3 regions of the Arthrobacter sp. StoSoilB20 genome follow, and region 3 is predicted to be linked to each of the others. Evidence: riboswitches for the same ligand, from Rfam matches in the RefSeq annotation. Region 3 holds a riboswitch; each other region holds the start of a gene.
The links. Region 3 has a riboswitch for cyclic di-AMP ahead of LDN85_RS05210 (C40 family peptidase). Riboswitches for the same ligand answer to the same signal wherever they lie in the genome.

Region 1 (7,651 bases), 610 kb from region 3:
GTGGCTTGAGCATTCCGGCTCCGGCGTCACCGAAGAGGGCAAGGAACTGTTCATGAAGTCCGACGGCGTCACTCTCCGCCGGGCGTAGCTGCAGTTACTGTCGAGGTACTTGTTAAACAGAAACCGGGGCTCGTTCCCTTCCGCGGGTAGTAGATGCGGAAGGGAACGGGCCCCGGTTTTTGGCGTCGCTGCCGGCGATGCGTTGGGGTATCAGGCAGCGAGTACTTCGCGGGTCTGACCGAAGGGAACGGATTCGTCCAGAGCCACGGTGTAGGTGCCGGGCTCGTGCCGGGTCACCAGAATGCCGCAGTTAGCGTCAGCTGCTGCGCTTTCGATCAGGGCATCCACGGCGCGGTCAAGGCCGTCGTGGATCTCGTCTGCCTTGGAAAAGGACAGGCGAATTTCGCGTTCTGCAATCATTGCAGGGGTCATTGGGGGGCCTCCTATTACGTGCCGCATGCGAGGGCGACCCATCAATCATAGTGGGCGGGGCTGAAAATTTGTAAGATGACCGGCAGTCCCGTGATGTGGGTCTCATGTGGAGCCTGCGTATGGATGCGTGCTGGCGGAGGGGGATCCGCTGTGTGCCCAGGAGACGTGGTGGCGGGATTCGAACCCGCGTACGCTGCTTTGCAGGCAGCTCCCTGGCCTCTTGGGTACACCACGTGCAAACGACACTAGGGTCCGGCAAGTGGGCGTTGCAAAGTTGGTTTCGAAGACTGTCGTGGGGCTACGCAGGGTGTCGGCGCGTTACGGAGTGGTGTCGGCGCGCTACGGGGTGGTGTCGCCGCGCTACGCGAAAGTTGCCCTGCGTTGCTTCCGGTGACGGACGGGCTCCAGCGGCTCAGCGGCTCAAGGCGCCTACAAACGCGTGGTCCCTGGCTTCATCCCGCGGGGGAGCGCAGCCGGGCCACTTTGGAAACTCCCGACGCCACCAGCAGTGTGAGGATGGCCGCTGCCATGTGTGTGTATAGAAGGAGATGTACATCCCCGCCACTGCTCGCAGCACCCTCAGGTACGTCCCCCAGGGACTGCCCTCCGTGGAAGTGGTCCAGGAAACCGTTGCCGGGGAAGTAGCCACCAAAGGCGTCGAATCCGAGGTGCAACAGCTGCTGGGCCACGCCGGAGAGCAGCAGCAACAACAAGGGCCCGTGCACCCATCGGGCGATCAGCTGGGCGGCCAAGCAGCCGAGTGCGGCGAAGCCCAGGAGAACGGGAATGGCGGGGGCGCTCCCGCCGGCCACCATGTGCGCCACCAGGCCCAGGGCCACAGCCACCAGGCCGGCCACCCAGGCCCACTTGTCCTGCACAGACACTGCACGCATCGCCATTCCTTTCCTCCACACAGGCTATGCGGAGGAAGTTCCCGGGAACAGGCCCGGCTAAACGCCTCTCTACGCGAGCAGGGTGTTCACCAGGCGTGCTGCCACTTTGGCGGTGCGGTGATCTATGTCGAACTCCGGATTCAGCTCCGCGACATCCAGGTGCAGCAGCTTCCCGCTCGCAGCAACCTGGCGGCAGACCGCGCTGATTACCGGCAACGGCACACCGTAAGCAGCAGGGGCGCTCACCCCGGGTGCCACCGAAGCCGGCATCACGTCCAGATCGATGGTCAAGTACAGTACGTCCACCCCGGCCAGGAAGTCGGCAACAAAAATCTCCACAGCCTCCGGCGTGCACAGCTCGTCCGGCAGGTACTTCACGCCCAGGCGGTCGGCCGTATCAAAGAGGGCACGCGTGTTGTTGGGCTCCGAAATTCCGACGACGGCGTACTTCAGTTCCCGTCCGGCGGCCGCTTCTGCGTGGGCCATCTGAAGGAACGGCGTGCCTGAGCTCGGCGTGGGCTCATCGCGCAGGTCAAAGTGGGCATCCAGGTTCAGCACGCCGAGCCTTTTGCCGCGAACTGCTTCAGAACCTGCCACCCCAAGGTAGCTGGCGAACGCGGTCTCGTGGCCGCCGCCCAGCACCACGGTGAGGTTTCCGGCGTCGAGCAATCCCGATATGGCGCGTCCGGCGCGCTCTTGTCCCGACTCCAGTGAGTCGTCCTCCACAACCACATCACCGGCGTCGAACACGTCACGGTCAAGGTGGAACGCCAGCGGCCCCAGCGCTGAACGGATGGCGGCAGGTGCTGCGGCAGCGCCCACGCGGCCCTTGTTGCGGAGGACACCGGCGTCGCTGCAGAAGCCAAGCACGACGGCGGGACGCGAGGACGTGGCAGGCATGGCCGAGGTCAGGGGTGCTACTGCTTGCCACCAGCGGCGGTGTTCGGTGCCGTCCCCGTCAAAGCGGCCCGTCCAGGGTGTGGGGCTGACGTCGACAGTGGGGATGCTGCTGGTTTCCATGCCTTAAGCACACCCGAAGGCGGGCACTAAAACCAGCGATCCAATCACCCGGGTGTCCGGAATCTCGGACTTCCCTACTTGACCCCCAACAACTCCTCCACAGTTCCGATGCCGAAGAACAGCAGGAAGGCAGCTGCCACGGCCCACATGAGGGGGTGGACTTCACGGGCGCGGCCCTGGAAAGTGCGGATGAGGACGTAGGAAATGAAGCCCGCGCCAAGGCCGTTGGCGATCGAGTACGTGAACGGCATCAGGGAAATGGTGAGGAAGGCCGGGATGCCAACGCCCCAGTCCTGCCAATCGATCTTGCCCACCTGGGAAACCATCATGAAGCCCACAACCACCAGGGCCGGGGCTACGGCTTCGAACGGGACAAGGTTGATGAGCGGGGTGAAGAACATGGCCACCAGGAACAGCAAGCCGGTGACGATCGAGGCGAGGCCGGTGCGGGCGCCTTCGCCGATCCCGGCGCCGGACTCAACAAAGATCTGGTTGGAGGAAACCGAAGCGCCGCCGCCCACGATCGCCCCGAGGGCATCGACTTGGAGGACGCGGTCAACGTTGGGGATGTTGCCGTCCTTGTCCACCGTTCCGGCCTCGTTGGCCAGGCCCACCATGGTGCCCATGGCGTCGAAGAAGATGCTCAGCAGGATCACGAACGCCAGCAGTGCCGCGGCGATGAACCCCAAGTGCTCGAAGGCGCCGAACGGGTTGGCCTTGCCGATGAGGGACAGGTCCGGGGCGCCCCACTCCGAAAGGGTGGGGGCAACCAGGGACCAACCGCGGGGGTTGACGTTCTTGCCGTCAAAGCTGGGGCCGATATGGAGGGTGAATTCGAGGATGGCGGCCAGTGCAGTGGAAACCACAATGCCGATCAGGATGGCGCCCCGGACCTTGCGGACCACCAGCGCGATGGTCAGGATCAGGCCCACTGCGAACACCAGGGTGGGCCAGCCCATGAGCTTGCCGTCCACGCCAAGTCCCAGGGGAACCGTGGTTCCGGCAGCGTCGGGAATCCGCCGGACAAACCCTGCATTGACCAGGCCGATCAACGCAATGAAGAGGCCAATGCCCACCACGATCGCGGTCTTCAGGGCTTCCGGAACGGCCTTGAACACGGCAGTGCGGAAACCGGTGAGCACCAGGATGAGCATGGTCACACCGGACAAGACCACAAGGCCCATCATGTCCGGCCAGGTCAGCTGCGGGTGCGAGGCCACTGTCACGGCGACGAACGCGTTGACGCCCAATCCTGTTGCCACGGCGAACGGGTGCTTGGCCCAGGCGCCCATGAGGATGGTCAGGATGCCCGCTACGAACGCCGTGGTGGCGGCGACGGCGGTGAATCCGAGGGACGCCCCGCTCGAATCAGCCCCGGAGAGGATCAACGGGTTCAGCACCACGATGTAGCTCATGGCGAAGAACGTCGCGAAGCCGCCACGAATTTCCCGTGAGTACGTGGATCCACGTTCAGTAATTTTGAAGTAGCGGTCTACTGCCGAACCTTGTTTAAGCATGAAGGACTCCGGGGATCGAGGGGAGTGTGCTTTCAAATCCTATGCGGTCCGGTAAAGGGCCTCCGGACGATTCGCCTAGTCTGTAAGGAAGCCAACACTAGGAGAAACCGCCCCATGCGTACCATCCGCCCGCTTCTGGCCGCCGTCGTCGCCGCTCTTGCCTTCGCCTCTGCCCTGCTGTTTTCCGCGGCCCCGGCATCTGCCCACGACGTCGCAGAATCCACGACGCCGGCCAACGGCACAGCGGTGGCGGAAGTTCCGGCGTCGGTCTCCATAACGTTCAACAACCGGCCGCTCGCGATCGGTTCGGGCGTGACGGTCACGGCGGCCGGCGAAAACTGGGCCGACGGACCTGTGGAAATCATCGACAACCAGGCCGTTCAGAAGCTGCGCGAAGGCGCTCCCGCCGGCGAATATACCGTCGTGTGGCGCGTCGTCAGCAGCGATTCCCACCCCATCGAGGGCACCTTTACGTTCACCGCCACCGCAGGAAGCACGACGCCGGGTGGCTCGGCAGGTGCCTCGCCGTCGGCCCCGGCTTCATCCTCCGCAGCTGTGCCCACCGCAGGAACCGGGGCGCCGGCAACAGGTAAGAGCGAGCCTGCCGCCGACGCCTCCCAGCCCTTCCCTTGGAGCATTGTTGGGCTGGCCGTGGTTGCTGTTGGTCTCGTTATTTTTCTGGCTGTTACTGCACGCCGGAAACTGGCTGCGTCAAATGACTCTGAGGGCGATTCTGCCGCGGAATAACGGGGTTTTCTACGTAGCTGCGAAGATCTCGAAATGGTCACCGCGACACGCCAGAAGCATGGTTCTCGTTACTTAAATGTGACTTCGGCGTGATCATCGCGTACGGTTGTACCTGTGCCTGTTCCACGTAGCGGGCACTTCCGGCCTGATTGCCTAGCTCTGCCGCAGTCCGGAATCCGTTCGCAGACAAACCTTACGGCAGAGACGGGGAACCCATTTTAGGTCGCTTTCGAGCGTGCCTTGGGGTGAAGTCACGAAGCTTCCGCGTAACAGCGGGGCGTAGTGGCCGGGTGACTCCCATCCGAATCCGACAGCTAACCTCGCAGGCATCGGGAGAGGCTCTTTCATGTCTTCACGCATTCTTCGCGGCCGTCGTAAGGCGGACAGCGTACGTCCTAATCCGTTCATCTCGATCTCCAAGGCAGTCGCCAGCAACGCTTCCGGCGCTGGCCGCCAGGCAGCGGTCATCGCAGCAGCCTCTGGCCTTGTCCTGACCGGCTCCATTGCTGCCCACGCAGCTGAAGCTCCGGTTCAGCGGGACTCCAGCCCCGCCACGGTCGCTGAGACCGTTTCCGAGGCTCCCACCCAGGTTGTGACCGCACTGGCCACCGCCACCGTCAACTTCGAGCGTCCTGCTGTTGCTTCCGTAGCAGCTCCGGTCATCGAAAAGCCGGCTCCGGTTGCTCCGGCTCCCGTCGCCAAGAAGGCTGCAGTCACCACCGCAGCTGCAACGGCTCCTGTTGCCAAGGCTGCTGCTGCCGCTCCGGCCGCCGCTGCTCCTGCTCCTGCAGCAGCTGCTGCCCCGGCCGTCGGTGGCGTCAACGCTGCCATGGTTGCCTCGGCCTACGCCCAGATCGGCATCATGCAGGACTGCACCGCCATGGTGGAGCGGGCCCTCGGTTCGGCAGGCATCCCTGTTGGCGACCTCGGTCCCATGCAGTTCATGAACTACGGCAAGGTTGTCAGCTCACCCCAGCCCGGTGACATGATCGTCCAGTCCGGCCACGTTGCCATCTACATCGGCAACGGCCAGGCAATCAGCGGTGGCATCAACGGCAACCAGACGGGTATCCACCCGATCAGCTGGTTGACTGCTACGGGTCCCCTGACCTACGTACGCGCTGGCGCATAAAGCCTCACGCTTCAGTTCAAAGGCCGGTGTCTCCGAAGAACCAATCTTCGAGGACACCGGCCTTTGGCGTTAAGTTATGTGAGTAAAAGTTCAGAGTCAGGTTCGACGCCGGTAGGGCGCGCCATGAATCCGGGCGCAGGAGGGTCCTTCTTCGCCCAAACGGCGCTTCAGGGGCGGCCCCGGAGCCTTTGTCCGCTAAGCGGTGGCTATGCCCGGCCCTGCGGCAAGGGCGACCTTGGATGAGATCGTCTGGCCTACGGCCTTTGCCTGCCGAAGCACTTCCTTCGGTGTGGGCGTGATGAGTTCGCCGACTCCGACGAGGTGCATTCCGACAGCCCGCATGGCCGCGGACAGGTTCTGGCCGATCGCTATGCCCAGTTCCGCCAGCATGCGGCGCAGCTGGCTCTGGGCACAGCGTGTCACCACAATGTGGTCGGCCAAAAGGACGCCGCTGGCAGTGTGCACGGCCCATTGGCGGCGCGTGGATTCCAGGGGGCCGGAGGCGTGGAGCCCTGTCCTGAGGCCGGCAGTGGTCATACTCGCGGCCAGGCCGTAGCCAATCTGCTGGGAGGGGTCTGAGCCCAGGAAATCAAGGCGCACCGCCCGCGTGGTGCTGCGGACGTCCAGGTGATGGCTGGCGGCGTAGTTCCGCAGGTGGCGGAGGATCTCGTTGCGTTCCTGCATGGCTGCGGGATCGCCGGCATCACAGCGTTGAAGCATGCCTGTGTGGACTGAAGGGCCAGTTGCCGACAGCGCACCGAACCCGTCCACCACTATGGAGCCCACGCCGTAGCGGCTGAGCTCACTGGCAACTGCCAAGCCGGACAGGCCGGCTCCGATGACCACGGTGGTGGTGCGTTCCGTGGCGGAATCAGGCGTGAGTGACACTGCTTGGTTCCTCCTTGACGTGTGTGCCGTTCGGCATCGCGTGGGCTCGCGTCCGAGTCCCCAAGCGGCCGCAAATAAATGGCCGGAGTGTGGTTTGGAACACGTTTGCCGGCCATTCGGTGAATCGAACACTACCGAACTTTTTCTGCCATGGATAGCCTCGGACGTCTGCGTGTTTCCGGTGTTCATCCGCAGCGCAAAATGGGGTCGCGGCAACCGAGCCCGGACCGTTATGCACATAGCCCAAAGTCGCCTTGATTCGGCGGTGCCGACCGAGAATAGTGGGCCTTGGGAGGAGGAATTACCAGGTTTCTTCTGCCCCGGCCATTGACAATGAAGCCGTGAGGGAATCTGTGGTGGAGAACCTCTGGCAGAATGGCCGGAACATCAAGCAGCAGGTGGAAGGCGGGCCCCATGGACCAGCACAGCAGAGACAGTGAAGAGCCACAGGACGGCCAGGACCAGGCAGTGGCGCCAGGTGGCATTGTCGTTGGAGTGGACGGTTCAGAGCACGGACAATGTGCCTTGGTTTGGGCCGCACGCGAGGCGGAGCGCCGTCAGCTGCCGCTTCACATCGTGACGGCCTACTCCGTGCCAATCTTTGCCGCGTCAGGCCTGGACGGTGGCTACGCAACCGTGGATGATTCGGTGATTCGCGAAGGCGCGGACGCGATCATCAAGCAGGCCATGGACAAGGTTTCCGGTTACGCCATCGACGTCGACGCTTCCGTGGAAAACGGCGACGCTGCCGGTGTTTTGCTGGATCTCTCGGAAGACGCCGCGCTCCTCGTTTCCGGAAGCCGGGGCCGCGGTGGCTTTGTGGGACGCCTTTTGGGCTCTGTGAGCAGTGCGTTGCCCGCCCACGCCAAGTGCCCCACGGTTACTGTCCCCTTGTACTGCGCCGACAGGCTGGGCGAAAACACGGAGGACAAGCACATCAAGGCCGAGCACGCCAAAGCCGGGTCCCGCACTGTGGAGAACGTGGTTGCGGTGGGTGTGGATGGCTCCGAGCAAGCCCGTGT
Region 2 (7,651 bases), 230 kb from region 3:
GCAGGCCGCCGTCGAACTTTCCCTCCTCACCTTCGGGGAAGCCGGACCCGCTGGAGGCCAGGGGGCAGGCCGCCGGAACGCTCAACGCCAGGATCGACGGGTCCACTGTCCGCAGTTCAGGGCTCATTGACGCCCAAGGCAACCGTGTTGCGCTGTCCCCCGCGGATGAGCAAGTGCTGTTGGCGCTGCCCAAGAGCGGTGATCCGGTGGATCGTTCCCTCTCCAACGGGGACTATCGGCTGGTAGCGGTCGAGGCCCCCTATGGCGACGTGATCGTCACGGGCCTGCCTCTCGCGGACAAACAGAGCGCCGAGGCCTCACTGGTCTGGACAATGGTGTTGGTCTCGCTGGGCGGGCTGGTGGTCATCGGCCTCGCCGGCACCGTCATCATCCGCCGGACCATGCGGCCTCTGGAGCAGCTCTCCGAGGTGGCCACCAAGGTTTCACGTCTTCCGCTCGACGCCGGTGAAGTGGCACTTGCGGTGCGCGTACCGCCGTCGGCCGCCCATCCCGGAACGGAAGTGGGCAGCGTAGGCCATGCCCTGAACCTGATGCTGAACAACGTCTCCAGCGCTTTGGAAGCCCGCCAGGAAAGCGAAACCAAGGTACGCCAGTTCGTCGCGGACGCCTCACACGAGCTCCGAACGCCGCTCACTGCCATCCGCGGTTACACCGAACTGCTGAGGATGACCGAAAGCTTCACTGACGACGGCCGCAAATCCCTGGCCCGCGTGCAAAGCCAGTCAGAGCGGATGACAACGCTGGTGGAGGATCTCCTGCTGCTCGCCAGGTTGGACGAGGGCCAACCGGTCAAGGTTACCGATGTGGACCTCACCCAGTTGGTGATCGAAACGGTCAGTGACGAGAAGGTCATGGCGCCGGACCACATATGGCAACTGCAACTGCCGGACGAACCCGTCACGGTCCGCGGCGACTCCACCCAGCTGCACCAGGTCCTGGCCAATCTTTTGTCCAATGCCCGCAAACACACCGATGCCGGCACTACCGTGGTTACGGCCGTCATGCTCTCCGCCGATGGCAGCGCAGTGGTGACCGTGACAGACAACGGGCCGGGCATTCCAGAGGATTTCCAAGGCCGGATCTTCTCCCGCTTTGCCCGGGCGGATGCCGCGAGATCGGGGTCTGAAGGGACGTCGGGGCTGGGGTTGTCGATCGTGGAATCCATCGTCGAAGCGCACGGCGGTAGCGTGGAGGTCACGTCGCGCCCGGGTCGAACCGAATTCGCCCTGCGGCTACCTACCGTCACCGCCGAAGGGATGTAACGAACTCGGCAAGGCGACTCACCGGCGTCGTGATCTCTGTTACCTAAATGTGACTTCTGCGAATTCCTCCTGTACCGTCGAAAGGGTGGGTCGCCCCAACTGGCCCGCATCCGGGATGCGCCGAGCTCTGCCACTTCCCGGAGTCCGTTCTTACTCCGAGGCAGAGACGGGGGACCCAGAGTCTCCGGGCCCAGGCATTTATGCCGGACCCTTGGGGTGAAGCCGCAGCGACATGCGCGGCCGGATGACCTCATCCGAACCCGACAGCTAACTCCGCAGGCGCTGAGAGGTAATCACACATGTCTGAATTTAACGATCAGACGCGCCCTTCCGCGCGTCACCGCGATGAGCACAACGCACCGTTGACCAAGTCGCAAACCGTCCTCAAGAACGCTGCCCGCCAAGGTAAGTCCGGCCACCGCATGTCGGTTGTTGCCGGCGTCGTGGCCGCCGCGTTGGGCGTCGCATCGCTCGGTACTGCTGCCAACGCCACCCTGAACCTCCCTGAGGCCAGCCGCGTTGCAGAGACCCAGGCAGCTGCCCAGGTCAGCACTAACAAGACAGCCGAAATCTCCGCTTCCTTGGACGCAGCCGCCGCAAAGGGCGCTGCCGACCGGGCAGCCGTGGACAAGGCCGCTGCTGAAAAGGCTGCCGCCGAGAAGGCCGCCGCCGATCAGGCTGCTGCTGAAAAGGCTGCCGCCGAAAAGGCCGCCGCCGACCAAGCCGCTGCGGAGAAGGCAGCTGCTGACGCTGCAGCCAAGCAGGCCGCCGACGCCGCTGCTGCCGCCGAAAAGGCCGCCGCCGAAGCCGCTGCTGCAGCCCCGAAAGCCGTGGATGACCCCGCCGCTGCCAAGGCCTACGCCGCAAGCATCCTGGGCAGCTACGGCTGGAGCGCCGGCGAAATGACTGCCCTGAACACCTTGTGGGAGAAGGAATCCAACTGGAAGACCACTGCCACGAACGCTTCCAGCGGCGCGTACGGCATCGTCCAGTCCCTGCCTGCTTCCAAGATGGCCTCTGCCGGTGCTGACTGGCAGACCAACTACCAGACCCAGATCAAATGGGGCCTGAACTACATCAAGGAGCGCTACGGATCCCCGTCGGCCGCCCTGGCCTTCCACTTGGCCAACAACTGGTACTAAACCAGGCAGTTTGAAGACCGCGCCGGTTGCCGCCGATCGCACCAGTCCCCACTGGAGCGAACGGCGGGAACCGGCGCGGTCTTTGCATTTCACAGGTGACCGCCGTAGCTCACAGTGACGTCACAGCTTCCGCCTAAAGCCCTCATAATTGGCGAGCCCATGCTGGAGATATGACGCTCACAAATCCAACCACCAGCGCTCCCCCACGACGGTTCCACTCCGCGCGCTTCGGTGGCGGGGCGTTGCCTGCTTCGCAGCCGGAACTCTTGAACGTAAGGCCGGAGAACCCGCAGTTGCCCAGGCGCTCCCCCGTGGACACCGGGGCCGGCGTCCCCGTTCTCGATCTCACCGTCCCCGTGTTCAATGAGGAAGCGCACCTGGAGAAGAACCTCCGCACGCTTCACGGCCATCTCTCCGGCACTTTTCCGCACACTTTCCGGATCACGGTCGCTGACAACTCCAGCACGGACAGCACCCTAAGGATCGCCGAACGCCTGGCACGGGAACTTCCGGAACTGCGGGTGGTCCGGTTCCAGGAAAGAGGGCGCGGAAACGCCCTCCGCCGCCTCTGGCAATCCTCACCGTCACCCGTGCTGGCCTACATGGAAGCGGATCTGTCCACGGATTTGTCCGCCTTGGCTCCCCTCCTTGCGCCGCTGCTTTCAGGCCACTCCGACCTGGCTGTCGGCACGCGCCTGGCACCTGACTCGCGCGTGGTCCGCAGTGGTGGCCGCGAATTCACCTCCCGCAGCTACAACGCCCTGCTCCGCACCGTCCTGGGCACACGCATTTCCGATGCCCAGTGCGGCTTCAAAGCCGTCCGCGCGGACGTTGCGCACCTTCTCCTCCCGCATACCAAGGACGACGGCTGGTTTTTTGACACCGAGCTCCTCGTCATCGCCGAACGTTGTGGTTTACGCATTCATGAAGTCCCGGTCGACTGGACCGATGACCCCAACTCAAGTGTCGACGTCGTACGAACCGCGCTTGCCGACCTGCGGGGCATGGCGCGGCTGACCCGAGACCTTCGCCCCGGACGTTTTCCGGTCAGGGAGCTTCGGCTAGGACGGGACCGGACGGCTCCCGGAACCGGACTTGCGGGGCGTGTGCTTGGTGCGGTGGCGTGGACGTCGCTTTATGCCCTGTTCTTCGTGCTGCTCCGCAGTGTCGTGGATCCTTTGCCGGCGAACTTCATCGCCCTTGCCCTCATGGCCTCGACTACCCGCCTGCGCATCCAAGGACCGGTCATGCTTCTCCTGACGACGCTGCTGAGTACGGCTGCGCTTGCGATCCTGCCGGTAATGACGACGGCGGACCGCTGGCTTGAAGGAGCCGTGCTGGCTGCCGCTGGACTCGCCGGGCATATCGGCGGGTATGTGGCTGGCCGAAGAAGGCTTGCACCTGACGTTACGTGAGGATTTAGCGTATTCCCATGGGAACAGCGGAGAGCGGACAGTGGAGTATCGGCGAACTCGCCAAAGCCTGCGGAGTCAGCGTGCGGACACTCCATCACTACGATGAGATCGGCCTGCTGACCGCGAGCGGCCGGACGCCTTCCGGTCATCGACGGTACGGGGAGGGCGATCTTCGACGACTGTACCGGATCAGGGCCCTTCACATGCTCGGGATTCCGCTTGCTTCCATCACGACAGCGCTGGATGGACCCGGGAACGATGATGATGATCTCGGTTCCATGCGTGTCCTGCTGGACCGGCAATTACGGCATGTTCAACAGCACGCCCAACAAGTCCAGGCGCTTCAGGACCGGCTGGGTGAGCTGTTCAACCGACTGGACGCTCCAGCCATGCCCACCGCTGCCCAATTCATGTCAACTTTGGAGATGATCACCGTGTTCGAAAAACACTTCACACCGGAACAGCGTCGACAGCTTGCGGAGAAACGCCAGGAGCTGGGAGCAGAGAAGATCGAGGACTCAAAACGTCAATGGACCGCGCTGGTGGAAGAAGGCCTGGAGCATGTCCGGGCCGGTACTTCCATCTCGGATCCGGCAGTGCAGGAGTGGGTGCATTCCTGGGACCGCATCGGGGAGATGTTCCATTCGGGCGAGGATACAAAAACCGCGGCCCGCGCAGCCTGGCAGGAGAACGCCCAAACGATCAGCGCAGACCTGCCCTGGAGCGCCGAAGACCTGGCCGGCCTGATGGGGTACCTGCACAAAGCGAGGGCGCACGAGCCCCAGGCCTAAACTTCGGGCTCGACCTCCACAGCACCCCTGACTGCTGCAATGGAGGCGGCAACATCTCCGGCGTCGGTGGTCCAGTTGCTCACGGAAATACGCAGGATTTCACGGCCACGCCACGAGGATCCGGACATCCACACCGCGCCCTCGGCCATGAGCCGCTGCGTCACCCGGTGCGTCCGGTCGTCGCTGCCGAAGCTCACCGAGACCTGCGTGAACACCACATCGTTGAGCACCTCGACGCCCGGAATGGCGGCGAGTCCTTCGGCCAATGCCCGGGCGTTGGCCGCGAGGCGCTCAACCATGGAGATCACGCCATCGCGGCCCAGTTGCCTGAGTGCGGCCCATACGGGAATGCCACGGGCCCGGCGGGACATCTCAGGGACTTTCTCCAGCGGATCCCCCAGCCCGGTTTCGGTGGCTATGAGATAGCTGGTGTGGACACTGAAAGCACGCCTTAGGGATTCTGGCCTGGAGACAATCGCCAGGCCGCAGTCATAGGGGACGTTCAACGTCTTGTGGGCGTCCGTTGCCCAGGAGTCCGCGTCCTCCACCCCCGTCAGCCGACCCCGCAACGTGGGGCTCACAGCGGCCCACAAACCGAACGCCCCATCCACGTGCACCCAGGCTCCCCGATCATGGGCCACCGCAATGGCTTCCTCCATGGGATCAAACGCACCGGAATGCAGGTTTCCCGCTTGGAGGCAGACCAGCGAAGGCCCGGGCTGTTGGTCCATGGCCTCAGCCAGGGCATCGGGAAGGATCCGTCCTTGGTGGTCCGCCTCTACCGGAACGCAGGCCCCCAAGCCGAGGTACCGCAACGCCAAATCCACTGCAGCGTGGCGCTCCCGGCCGGCAAAGGTGGTGATGCGCGGGGCGCCGGTCAACCCAAGAGCCTCCAAGTCCCAGCCTGCCTCGTCCATCAGGTATTGACGTCCTGCCGCCAATCCCACGAAGTTGGCGGTGGTTGCGCCGGTGGTAAATCCGACGTCGGCGGTGGCGGGCAGTCCCAAGAGTTCCAGCAGCCAGGCGGCTGCAGATTCCTCGATCGCGGCAGCGGCAGGGGTGGCGAACCGAAGCCCCGTGTTCTGGTCCCACGCCGAAACAAGCCAATCCGCGGCCATGGCCGCAGGCAGGGTTCCGCCCATGACCCACCCAAAGAACCGTCCGGACTGGATTGCCATGAGGCCCGGCTCAGCCAGCGCGGCGAGCTCATCGACTACCTCGGCGGCATCTGTCGCTTCATCCGGCAGGCGCGGCAGGATGCTCTTGGCCACCTGATCGGCATCGGAGGACGGGCGGACTGGACGTGTTGGGACCGACGCAAGCCAGTCACCGGCGTGGACCATGGCCCGCTCCAGTGCAGCACCGTACGCCTCCGGCATCGCAGACATGCGCACAGCCTACGCCCGCTTGGTCCCTCGTGGAACAGCCTTTCGCCCGGCGGTACCAGCTGCGCTACTGGAGGGTCAGCGTGATGACGTGCCCGCCGTCGTCGTCCTTGACAGCGGTGACGGTCACGGCCGAGTAGTCCGGAATCTGCCACATGCCAGGCTCCAGGTCCGAATTGTGACCGGCAGCGGCTTTGCCCACCACCACGGTCCGCATCCCCGCCGCGCGCGCAGCAGCGATCCCGGCGGGTGCGTCTTCGAAAACCACGACGTCGGCCGGGTCGGCTCCCAGGAGTGCCGCCGCCTTCAGATAGCCCTCCGGATGCGGCTTGCCACGGCTGACGGACTCCGCAGTGACAGCAGTGGATGGCATGGTGAGTCCGGCTGCCTGCATGCGGATATCGGCAAGGATTTGATCTGCCGAGGTGACCAAGGCGATGGCATCATCCGGGAGGCCCGTCAGCAGGGCTTCAGCACCGGGAAGGGCAATGACACCGTCCGTCCGGGAACGTTCCATCTCGCCAAGTTCGGCCGTCAAAGCGGCGAAGTCGGCCCCTGCCGGGGCGTAGCGCCGCACGGTATCGCCTGCTTGGACACCGTGGGATGTGCGGAGGATTTCGTTGTAATCCAGGCCGTAGCGCTCAGCGAACTCGAGCCACACCTGCTCCACGACGGCCGTGGAATCCACCAGCGTGCCGTCCATGTCGAAGAGGACGGCACGGACAGTCAGCACGGGTGCGGCAGGATGGCTCATGGTTCCATCCTGCCGCACGCTCATGGGGTGGTGCTGAAGTGTGACTTAGCCATTGGGCCGCTGTGGGAGGTACTGCACCGCCCACTGGTTGCCGTCCGGGTCGGCAAAGTACACAAAGTGACCCCAGTCCTGGACGTCGACGTCGCTGACGTCCACGCCGTTGGCCTTGAGGTGCTCGTGGGCCTTGTTGATGTCCGCCACCACCACTTGCAGGTTGGGAGCCGAACCCGGAGGGGCGTCCGTGAGGCCCTCGCCGATAGCGATGGAACACGCCGAACCCGGCGGCGTCAGTTGCACGAAGCGGATGCCGTCCGTGGGACGCTCATCGAAATCGGCGTTGAAACCGACCTTGTTGACGTAGAAGTCCTTCGCGCGATCGACGTCGGAGACAGGGACAAATACCAGTTCAAGTTTCCAGTCCATGCGCCACAGGCTAACGGGCTGGGTGGGAAACCGGTAGGGGTCAATCGTTCCCTGTGAAGACTAGCCAGCCACGCCGTAGAGGCGGTCTCCGGCGTCGCCCAGGCCCGGCACGATGTATGACTTCTCGTTGAGTTTCTCGTCAATCGATGCGAGGACAATGTTGACGTTTGCGTCCGAGAGTTCCTCTTCCAGCTTGGCCAGGCCCTCGGGAGCGGCCAGCAGGCAGATGCAGGTGACGTCCGAAGCGCCGCGCTTGAAGAGGAACTTGATGGCCTCACGCAGGGTGCCGCCGGTAGCGAGCATAGGGTCCAGGACAAAGATCTGGCGGCCGGTGAGGTCCTCGGGGAGGCGCTCGGCGTAGGTGATGATGTCCAGGGTTTCTTCGTCGCGGGCCATGCCCAGGAAGCCCACCTCAGCGGTGGGGACCAGCTTGGTCATGCCCTCGAGCATGCCGAGGC
Region 3 (7,651 bases):
CTGAACTCCGTCATGGCCATCGGATCCGTGGCCGGTGCCCTGCTGGCCGCCCGACGCGGACGGCCCCGCTTGAGGTTGATCTTCGCGGCAGCGGGTGGTTTCGGTGTCGCCAGCGCTTTGGCAGCACTGGCTCCCAACGCCGTGCTCTTTGGCCTGGCCCTGATTCCTTGCGGCCTGTTCGCCCTGACGCTAATCACCAGCGCCAACGGCTATGTCCAATCCACCACCGAGGCTGTCATGAGGGGGCGCGTCATGTCCTTGTACATGGCCATCTTCATGGGCGGTACTCCCATCGGAGCACCGTTGGTGGGATGGGTGGCCAACGTTGGCGGGCCGCGATGGTCCGTCGGCGTCGCTGCGCTGGCCGGCGTCAGCACCGCCGTCGTGGGTTTGGTCTGGATCATCCGCGCAAAGCAGCTGCGCCTCCGCTTTGATCGCCGTGCGCGCGGACTCAAGCATTTCCGGGTGGAGTCGCTGCTGGCCCGTCCCGTCACCGAGGAGGACGACGACGGCGTGGGCCGGCAGGGCGGATAAGGCGCCTTAAACGGCGGCGGCGTCGTCCGGAATACCTCCGAACGACGCCGACCAGCAGTCTGTGGTCCTACTTCTTCAGTTCGCCAACCACGTAGTCGATGCTGGCGAGCAGGGCTGAAACGTCGTCGGGTTCAATGGCGACAAACGTGGCAATGCGCAGCTGGTTGCGGCCAAGCTTGCGGTAAGGCTCCGTGTCCACCACACCGTTGGCACGCAGGGCCTTGGCAATGGCTGCGGCATCAATGGAGTCGTCGAAGTCGATGGTGGCGATGACATTGGAGCGGTCTTCGGCATTGGTGACAAACGGCGTCGCGTACTCCGATGCCTCAGCCCAGGAGTAGATGCGGTTGGCCGAGTCCGCAGTGCGCTTGCTGGCGAAGTCCAGGCCACCGTTGCTGTTGAGCCACTGCACCTGGGCGTCCAAGGTGACCAGGGTGGACAGCGAAGGAGTGTTGTACGTCTGGTTGAGCTTGGAGTTGTCAATGGCGGTCTGCAGGTCCAGGAAGTCCGGGATCCAGCGGCCGGACGCCTTGATCCGTGCAGCGCGCTCCAGGGCGGCCGGGGAGAACAGCCCCAGCCAGAGACCACCGTCTGAGGCGAAGTTCTTTTGCGGGGCGAAGTAGTAGACGTCGGACTCGGCGACGTCTACGTCCAACCCGCCTGCAGCGGAGGTGGCATCGACCAGGACCAGGGAGCCTTCGTCGGCGCCCTGGACCCGCTTGACGGGAGCGGCTACGCCCGTGGAGGTCTCATTCTGGGGCCAGGCGTAGACGTCGACTCCGGCCTCGGCTTGGGACACTGGACGGGTGCCCGGCTCGGACTTGATGATCGAGGAAGCATCCAGGAAGGGAGCCTTGTTGGTGGCGGCAGCAAACTTTGAACCGAACTCACCGAAGGAAAGGTGCTGTGCTTTCTTCTCGACCAGGCCGAAGGCGGCGACGTCCCAGAAGGCCGTGGAACCGCCGACGCCGAGGACAACTTCATAGCCCTCGGGCGCGCGGAAGAACTGGCTGAGTCCTTCGCGGACCGAACCCACGAGGTTCTTGACCGGAGCCTGGCGGTGGGACGTGCCCAGGATGGTGGACGACGCGGCAGACAGGGCCTCGATCTGTTCGGGACGGACCTTGGACGGTCCGGCACCGAAGCGTCCATCCTTGGGCAGCAGATCGGCGGGAATGGTGATGCTGGTGTCGCTCACGTGTGGCTCCAATGGGTATCGGCTAGAGATGGGTCGTGGCAGGTGGCATCAACTGCCCCTTCGACACCCCAATTCTGCCTGACCCGGTGCGACGGCAGGAACCTGTGGCCGTCATAGTCCGCCACGTGGAACGCCGGCAAACCATATGCGACCGGAATTATCCAGAGTAATTCCAAATAAGCTAGGCTAGGGGTTGGCGTTCAAGGGGCGGCGGTGCACTCCGCCTACCCCGGCAAGGGACGCTGTACGGTGGAGATTACGCAAGGAACTGCGTTCGAGGAGAGCTGAGCTGGATGACGGATCTGATCGATACCACTGAGATGTATCTTCGGACCATTTTGGAGCTTGAAGAAGAAAACATCGTGGCTCTCAGGGCCCGCATCGCCGAACGGCTGCGGCACTCCGGACCCACGGTTTCCCAGACCATCGGACGCATGGAGCGCGATGGCCTGGTGATTGTCTCCAACGACCGCCACCTCGAACTGACCGAGGTTGGGCGGAAGCGCGCCACCGAGGTCATGCGCAAGCACCGCCTCGCGGAGCGGCTCCTGGCTGACGTCATTGGCTTGGACTGGGCTTATGTCCATGACGAAGCATGTCGCTGGGAGCACGTGATGAGCGAGCGCGTGGAGCGCCGCCTGTACGAACTCCTGGAACACCCCACGGAATCCCCGTACGGCAACCCCATCCCGGGCCTGGAAGCGCTCGGCGGTCTTGCCACCCAGCCATTCCCCCGCGTGGACGTCAACCTCCTGCAGGCCATGGAGGGTTACGCGGCGAACTCCCGGGTAGCTGTCACCCGTTTGGCGGAGCCCATCCAGGTTGAGCCTGAACTTCTTACCCAGTTGGACGAGGGCGGTATCAGGCCCGGCGCTGCGGTCTCGCTGGAACGTGTGGGGGAGTACATTTCCGTCCGCGTCCCAGGCATTGAAGGTGCACTGGAGCTCCCACCTGAGGTTGCGGCACACGTCTTCGTCTCCGTTGGCTGACAAACCTGCCTTGCTGCACGGTGGCATATCTCACTTTTAGGCACCCGGCGAGCACGTGACCTGCGGTTTTTCGGGATTAGTGATAAGGGGTTGCCGCCCGCATGCCCGTTCCTGTTGATAACGAATTTATTACTGCGGGCCTTAATCCCCTATAGTTATCTACTAGCGCTGATACCAAAGCGTTACCTGTTCCGGAGCCGAGCTCTGCCAGCGGAACAGGTGTGCCATCCACCACTGGCAGAGGCGGGGGAACCACAAGCGGCTGTCTAAAGAAGCAGCCTTGGGGTGAAGTCCGCAGCAGAAGTGCCCATTTACGCATGTCCCTCTTGGGATACCTGTGTGCCGTGAGCGCTTCGTGCGGGCCGGGTCTTGAAACTCTCTGACCCGAATCCGACAGCTAACTTCGCAGGCTTTTTAGAGAGGAATAGAGTTTGACAACGCAGAACGTCAGGGGCCGTCGCCGCGCGTCGGGCCCCGCTGCTGAGCTGCGGCCAGCCCGCGTCGTATCGGAGATCCGGCCACGCGACACCAAACGCCAGGTTCGCCGCCGTAAGAGCCCGTTGCGCCAGGTTGCCGACTTCGCTGCAGCCAGTGGCGTCGGGCAAAAGGCCGGAGTTGCGCTTGCCGCCACCGGCCTGGCCTTGACTGTCGGTCTGCCGGCCACAAGCCCCGTCATGGCCACCTCGGAATCAGGCCAGACCGAGTCTGCCCTGGCAGTATCCGGTGGCAGCCAGCCGGAGGTCTCCGCGGCCGCATCGGCCAAAATCGACTTCAGCCGGGCAGCGGTTGCCACGGCTGCCGACCCCGACGGCAAGTTGAAGCAACTGCTCAGCGCCCAGTCCGCGGGCAGCATCCAGCGCGCCTCCTCTGCAGGCACCATGGCCAGCCCCCTCGACACGCTGACCACAGCTTCCCCGTTCGGCTACCGCGTCAGCCCCCTCACCGGAGGCGCCGGCGACTTCCACCGCGGCCAGGACTTCGTGGCGCAGTGCGGCACGGCCGTCCACGCAGCAGCATCCGGCAAGGTCACCTTCGCCGGATGGCACGAGTACGGCGGAGGCAACCGCGTGGTCATCGACCACGGCAACGGCCTTGAGACCACGTACAACCACCTGTCGTCCTTCACCGTCAAAGTCGGCCAGACGGTCACCCGCGGCGACACCGTGGCGCTCAGCGGCACCACTGGCGCCTCCACCGGTTGCCACCTCCACTTTGAAGTACAGGTCAATGGCGAAGTTGTTGACCCCATGGGCTGGCTTTAGTCCATTTGATGGTCGTCTCTCGCATTCGTGACACGCCTCGTGACCTGAATGTGACATTCGCGTTCAACTGTTGTACCGTACAAAGCGCATCGGCTTTTTAGGGGGCCGGTGCACTTGAGTGGATTGCCTAGCTCTGCCACTACTCAAGGTCCGTTCGCATAAATCGTCTGGCAGGGGCGGGGGAACCACTTCTGGTCTTCGTGAGAAGACCTTGGGGTTAAGTCGCGAAAGCTTCCTTGAAGCAGCGCGGCCGGATGACTCCCATCCGAATCCGACAGCTCACCTCGCAGGCATTGGGAGAGGCTACCTACGTGTCATCACGCACTACCCCTGCGCGCCATCGCGCTGAATCGGTTCGTACGAACCCCTTGAACTCGCTTTCCAAGGCTGTTTCATCCAACGCCGGTACCGTCGGCCGCCAGGCTGTTGTCCTGGCAGCAGCCTCAGGTCTCGTCCTCAGCGTTGGTCTGCCGGCCCAGGCAGCAGACACCGATGTTTCAAAGTCGGAAGCCTCCAGCACCCAGCAGATGGTCACCACTGCGGTAGTCACCGCAGAGCCCACGGCAACCGTCTCCTTCGAAAGCCCCGTAGTGGCCACGAAGGAAGCTCCCAAGGTTGTCCAGCGCGCTTCCCAGACCACCGGACGCACCTCGGCCTCCGGCGACCAGGCCACAGCAGGCGCTGTGACCGCCAAGTCCTCCGAAGCCAAGGATGCTGCTTCCAGCGCCGCCGCTTCCGGCCTCGCCGCGATCGCCTACACCGGCATCGGGCACCCTTACGTTTGGGGCGGCACCACCCCCAACGGTTGGGACTGCTCCGGATTCACCCAGTGGGTCTACGCCCAGGCCGGCATCAGCATCCCGCGCGTCAACGCCTGGACGGCCATGAAGCCCACCAGCACCCCTGCCCCCGGTGACCTGGTCATGCAGAACGGTGGAGCGCACGTAGGCATCTACGTGGGCAACGGCATGATGATCAGCGCCTTGAACCCGGGACAGGGCACGCTCCTGCACTCGGCTGCCTCCACGGGCACCTCCTCCTTCTTCACCCTCCGCTAGAAACAAACCGATTCGGGGTTCGCCGGCATGCCCCCAAGTGCCGGCGCGCCAATGAGCCGCGTGTACCCCAACTGCACGCGGATACGAAAAGAGAAAACCATGACCAGTGCACACAAGGTTGCACGGCATCGCGCTGAGGCCCCCAAGACCAGCTCGTTTGCCGTGATCGCCAAGTCCGTCAGTGAAAACGCCGGCGGCGTGGGCCGACAGGCAGCCGTTATTGCCGCAGCTTCAGGCCTGGTCCTGACCGGCAGTGTCGCAGCCAACGCTGCCGAGACCAAAGTGGACCGCGAATCCACTTCGACGTCTACCTTGGACGTCCAGTCGGTTGTGCAGTCCACTATCGCTGCCGACTCCACGGTTGCCATCTCCTACGAACGTCCCGTGGTCACCACGGTGCAGGCTCCGGCTCCCGTAGAGAAGAAGGCTCCCGCGAAGGCTGAAACCAAGGAGCCGGCGGCAAGCACGGCAACAGGCGGAAACGCCACGCTGGCCGTCAACACCACGGCTCCTGCGGCTAAGGCTCCCGCCGCTGCCAGCGGCCTTGGTGCCGCAATCGCCGCGGCCGCGTACGCACAGCTTGGCGTAACCCAGGACTGCACCATGCTGGTGACCAACTCCCTGGCAGCTGTCGGCATCAACTTCCACGACTGGCCGGCCGGCTACCTCTCCCTTGGCCGCACCGTCAGCGCAGCGGAAGCACAGCCGGGCGACCTCGCTTACTACGCCAACGGTGGTCTGGCCGGACAGGCCCACATTGCTGTCTACGTCGGCAACGGCCAGGCAGTTCACGGTGGATGGAACGGATCCACCACGGCACTGTTCAGCGTCAACGTCGGCTCCGGCCCGGTCTTCATTCGGGTCAACGGCTGATCCAGCCCTTCGCACTTCCAGGACACCCCGCAGGCTACGGCCCGCGGGGTGTTCTGTTTAACCGCGGATCCTTTGCCTAGGGGCCAGATCGGGTGTTCAGGGGGCAGATCGGACGCCCCTTCCGCTAACGATGCATGAACTCTGGGCGACACTGTGGGCGAAAGCACATATAAATTCGTTGATACGGCATACAAGTGCTTACCCTTATCTTGTCGATCCACAGCCCGTACATGCAGAGGGCAGCCGGCCCTCGTGCCCCTGACGGGTGCGGCCGTGAAGAGGTACGTGCATGCGCACACTCGTTCTGAATGCTGGATATGAACCGCTGGCGGTAATAACCTTCCGCCGGGCGCTGGTCCTTGTGCTGACTGGGAAAGCAAGCGTGGTGGCCGAAGGCGACGAGCCTGTCGTCGGGCCGCAGGAAGTTCTCGGAAGACCATCCGTGATCCTCCTCAACCGCTACATCCGTCCCCAGTACAACAAGATCACAGCCGTGAGCAGGCGCGGGGTACTGCGCCGCGACGGCCACCGCTGCGCCTACTGCGGGAAAACAGCCCACACCATTGACCATGTCCACCCCAAGTCCAGGGGCGGCGCGGATTCCTGGGAAAACCTGGTTGCGGCGTGCCTGAAGTGCAACAACGCCAAGAGCGACCACACACTGGCCGAGATGGGTTGGAAACTCCGTTTCAAACCCGGTGTGCCCCAGGGGACCATGTGGCAGATCAAGGAACTCGAGAAACCTGCGCCGGACTGGGACCCGTTCCTGTTGCCGGAATCCGCTGCCTGATCGATTTCTGCTGAGCTCCGGACGTCCGGGTACTCTGGGCGGATGGAGTTCAATGCCGTGATTTTGGCGGGTGGCAGGGCCACCCGCCTCGGTGGCGTGCCTAAACCATCGCTGACGTACGACGGCGCCACGCTCCTTTCGCATGCCCTGCAGGCTGCCCGGGGTGCTTCAGCCGTGGTGGTGGTAGGCCCCGATGTTCCGGTAGCGGGCGGTGTGCCGTTCCCAGTGGAAGTGCTGCATGCCCGCGAGGAGCCGGCGTTTGCCGGGCCGGCAGCGGCAATCGCAGCCGGCCTGGCGGCGCTGCAAAGCGGGCGTTCCCGCGCCCGGTGGACCCTGGTCCTTGCCTGCGACATGCCGCATGCGTCCCGTGGAGTTTCCGCTTTGTGGGATGCCCTGGCCGCCCACCCAGGCGTTGAGGGTGCCATGGCCGTTTCCGTGGACGGGCGGAAGCAACCCCTCCTGGGTGTTTACAACACTGCAGCCTTGGAACGTGAAGCAGCCGCAGCATCCCAAGGTGCCGGTCTGGCGGACTCTTCTGTGTTCCGGCTGCTTGCTAGGCTGAACCTGCTGGACGTTGCTGTCCCCGCTGGCTCCACGGATGACGTGGATACGTGGGAGGACGCTGCGGCCCTGGGCATTGACTACAAGTTGGAGGCGGACGTGAAGAGCCAGGAAGAGACGCTCGAGGATTGGTGCCGCACGTTGCTGCAGGCATTCGAGCTTGAAGGCGTTGAGGTGGACGTCAACGAAGTACTCGCCGTAGCCGGAGTGGCAGCGCATTCAGTGGTTCGTCCCGCTGCGCCTTTGACCACGTTCATTGCCGGCTATGCGGCAGGCATGGCCCGCGGCATTGGCCAGGCAAGCGATGATGCGTCCATGAACGCGGCCTTGGAGTTGGCCCGCAAAGTCGCCAAGGAGTACTCGGAGTCCGAGGCTGACGCCGAATG

Region 1: linked by a shared signal. The riboswitch ahead of LDN85_RS02400 (NlpC/P60 family protein) and the one ahead of LDN85_RS05210 (C40 family peptidase) in region 3 are both predicted to bind cyclic di-AMP.
Region 2: linked by a shared signal. The riboswitch ahead of LDN85_RS04130 (hypothetical protein) and the one ahead of LDN85_RS05210 (C40 family peptidase) in region 3 are both predicted to bind cyclic di-AMP.

Annotation. Positions count from the first base shown of each region.
Region 1 is NZ_AP024651.1:495,370-503,020, forward strand. Features, by position in the region: gene LDN85_RS02365 (hypothetical protein) at 1-88, shown strand, start outside; gene LDN85_RS02370 (hypothetical protein) at 211-432, opposite strand; tRNA gene LDN85_RS02375 (tRNA-Cys) at 596-666, opposite strand; gene LDN85_RS02380 (hypothetical protein) at 885-1,325, opposite strand; gene hutG (formimidoylglutamase) at 1,395-2,345, opposite strand; gene LDN85_RS02390 (NCS2 family permease) at 2,420-3,862, opposite strand; gene LDN85_RS02395 (copper resistance CopC family protein) at 3,977-4,609, shown strand; cyclic di-AMP (ydaO/yuaA leader) riboswitch at 4,760-4,952, shown strand; gene LDN85_RS02400 (NlpC/P60 family protein) at 4,956-5,741, shown strand; gene LDN85_RS02405 (FAD-binding protein) at 5,937-6,629, opposite strand; gene LDN85_RS02410 (universal stress protein) at 7,044-7,651, shown strand, end outside.
Region 2 is NZ_AP024651.1:873,324-880,974, reverse strand. Features, by position in the region: gene LDN85_RS04135 (HAMP domain-containing sensor histidine kinase) at 1-1,283, shown strand, start outside; cyclic di-AMP (ydaO/yuaA leader) riboswitch at 1,392-1,579, shown strand; gene LDN85_RS04130 (hypothetical protein) at 1,583-2,425, shown strand; gene LDN85_RS04125 (glycosyltransferase) at 2,596-3,840, shown strand; gene LDN85_RS04120 (MerR family DNA-binding transcriptional regulator) at 3,858-4,631, shown strand; gene LDN85_RS04115 (aminotransferase class V-fold PLP-dependent enzyme) at 4,628-6,019, opposite strand; gene LDN85_RS04110 (HAD-IA family hydrolase) at 6,084-6,770, opposite strand; gene LDN85_RS04105 (glyoxalase superfamily protein) at 6,816-7,193, opposite strand; gene upp (uracil phosphoribosyltransferase) at 7,254-7,651, opposite strand, start outside.
Region 3 is NZ_AP024651.1:1,105,055-1,112,705, forward strand. Features, by position in the region: gene LDN85_RS05190 (MFS transporter) at 1-534, shown strand, start outside; gene serC (phosphoserine transaminase) at 602-1,732, opposite strand; gene LDN85_RS05200 (metal-dependent transcriptional regulator) at 2,026-2,721, shown strand; cyclic di-AMP (ydaO/yuaA leader) riboswitch at 2,907-3,148, shown strand; gene LDN85_RS05205 (M23 family metallopeptidase) at 3,153-3,983, shown strand; cyclic di-AMP (ydaO/yuaA leader) riboswitch at 4,122-4,290, shown strand; gene LDN85_RS05210 (C40 family peptidase) at 4,295-5,041, shown strand; gene LDN85_RS05215 (NlpC/P60 family protein) at 5,141-5,914, shown strand; gene LDN85_RS05220 (HNH endonuclease) at 6,204-6,704, shown strand; gene LDN85_RS05225 (NTP transferase domain-containing protein) at 6,747-7,651, shown strand, end outside; gene LDN85_RS05230 (molybdopterin molybdotransferase MoeA) at 7,649-7,651, shown strand, end outside.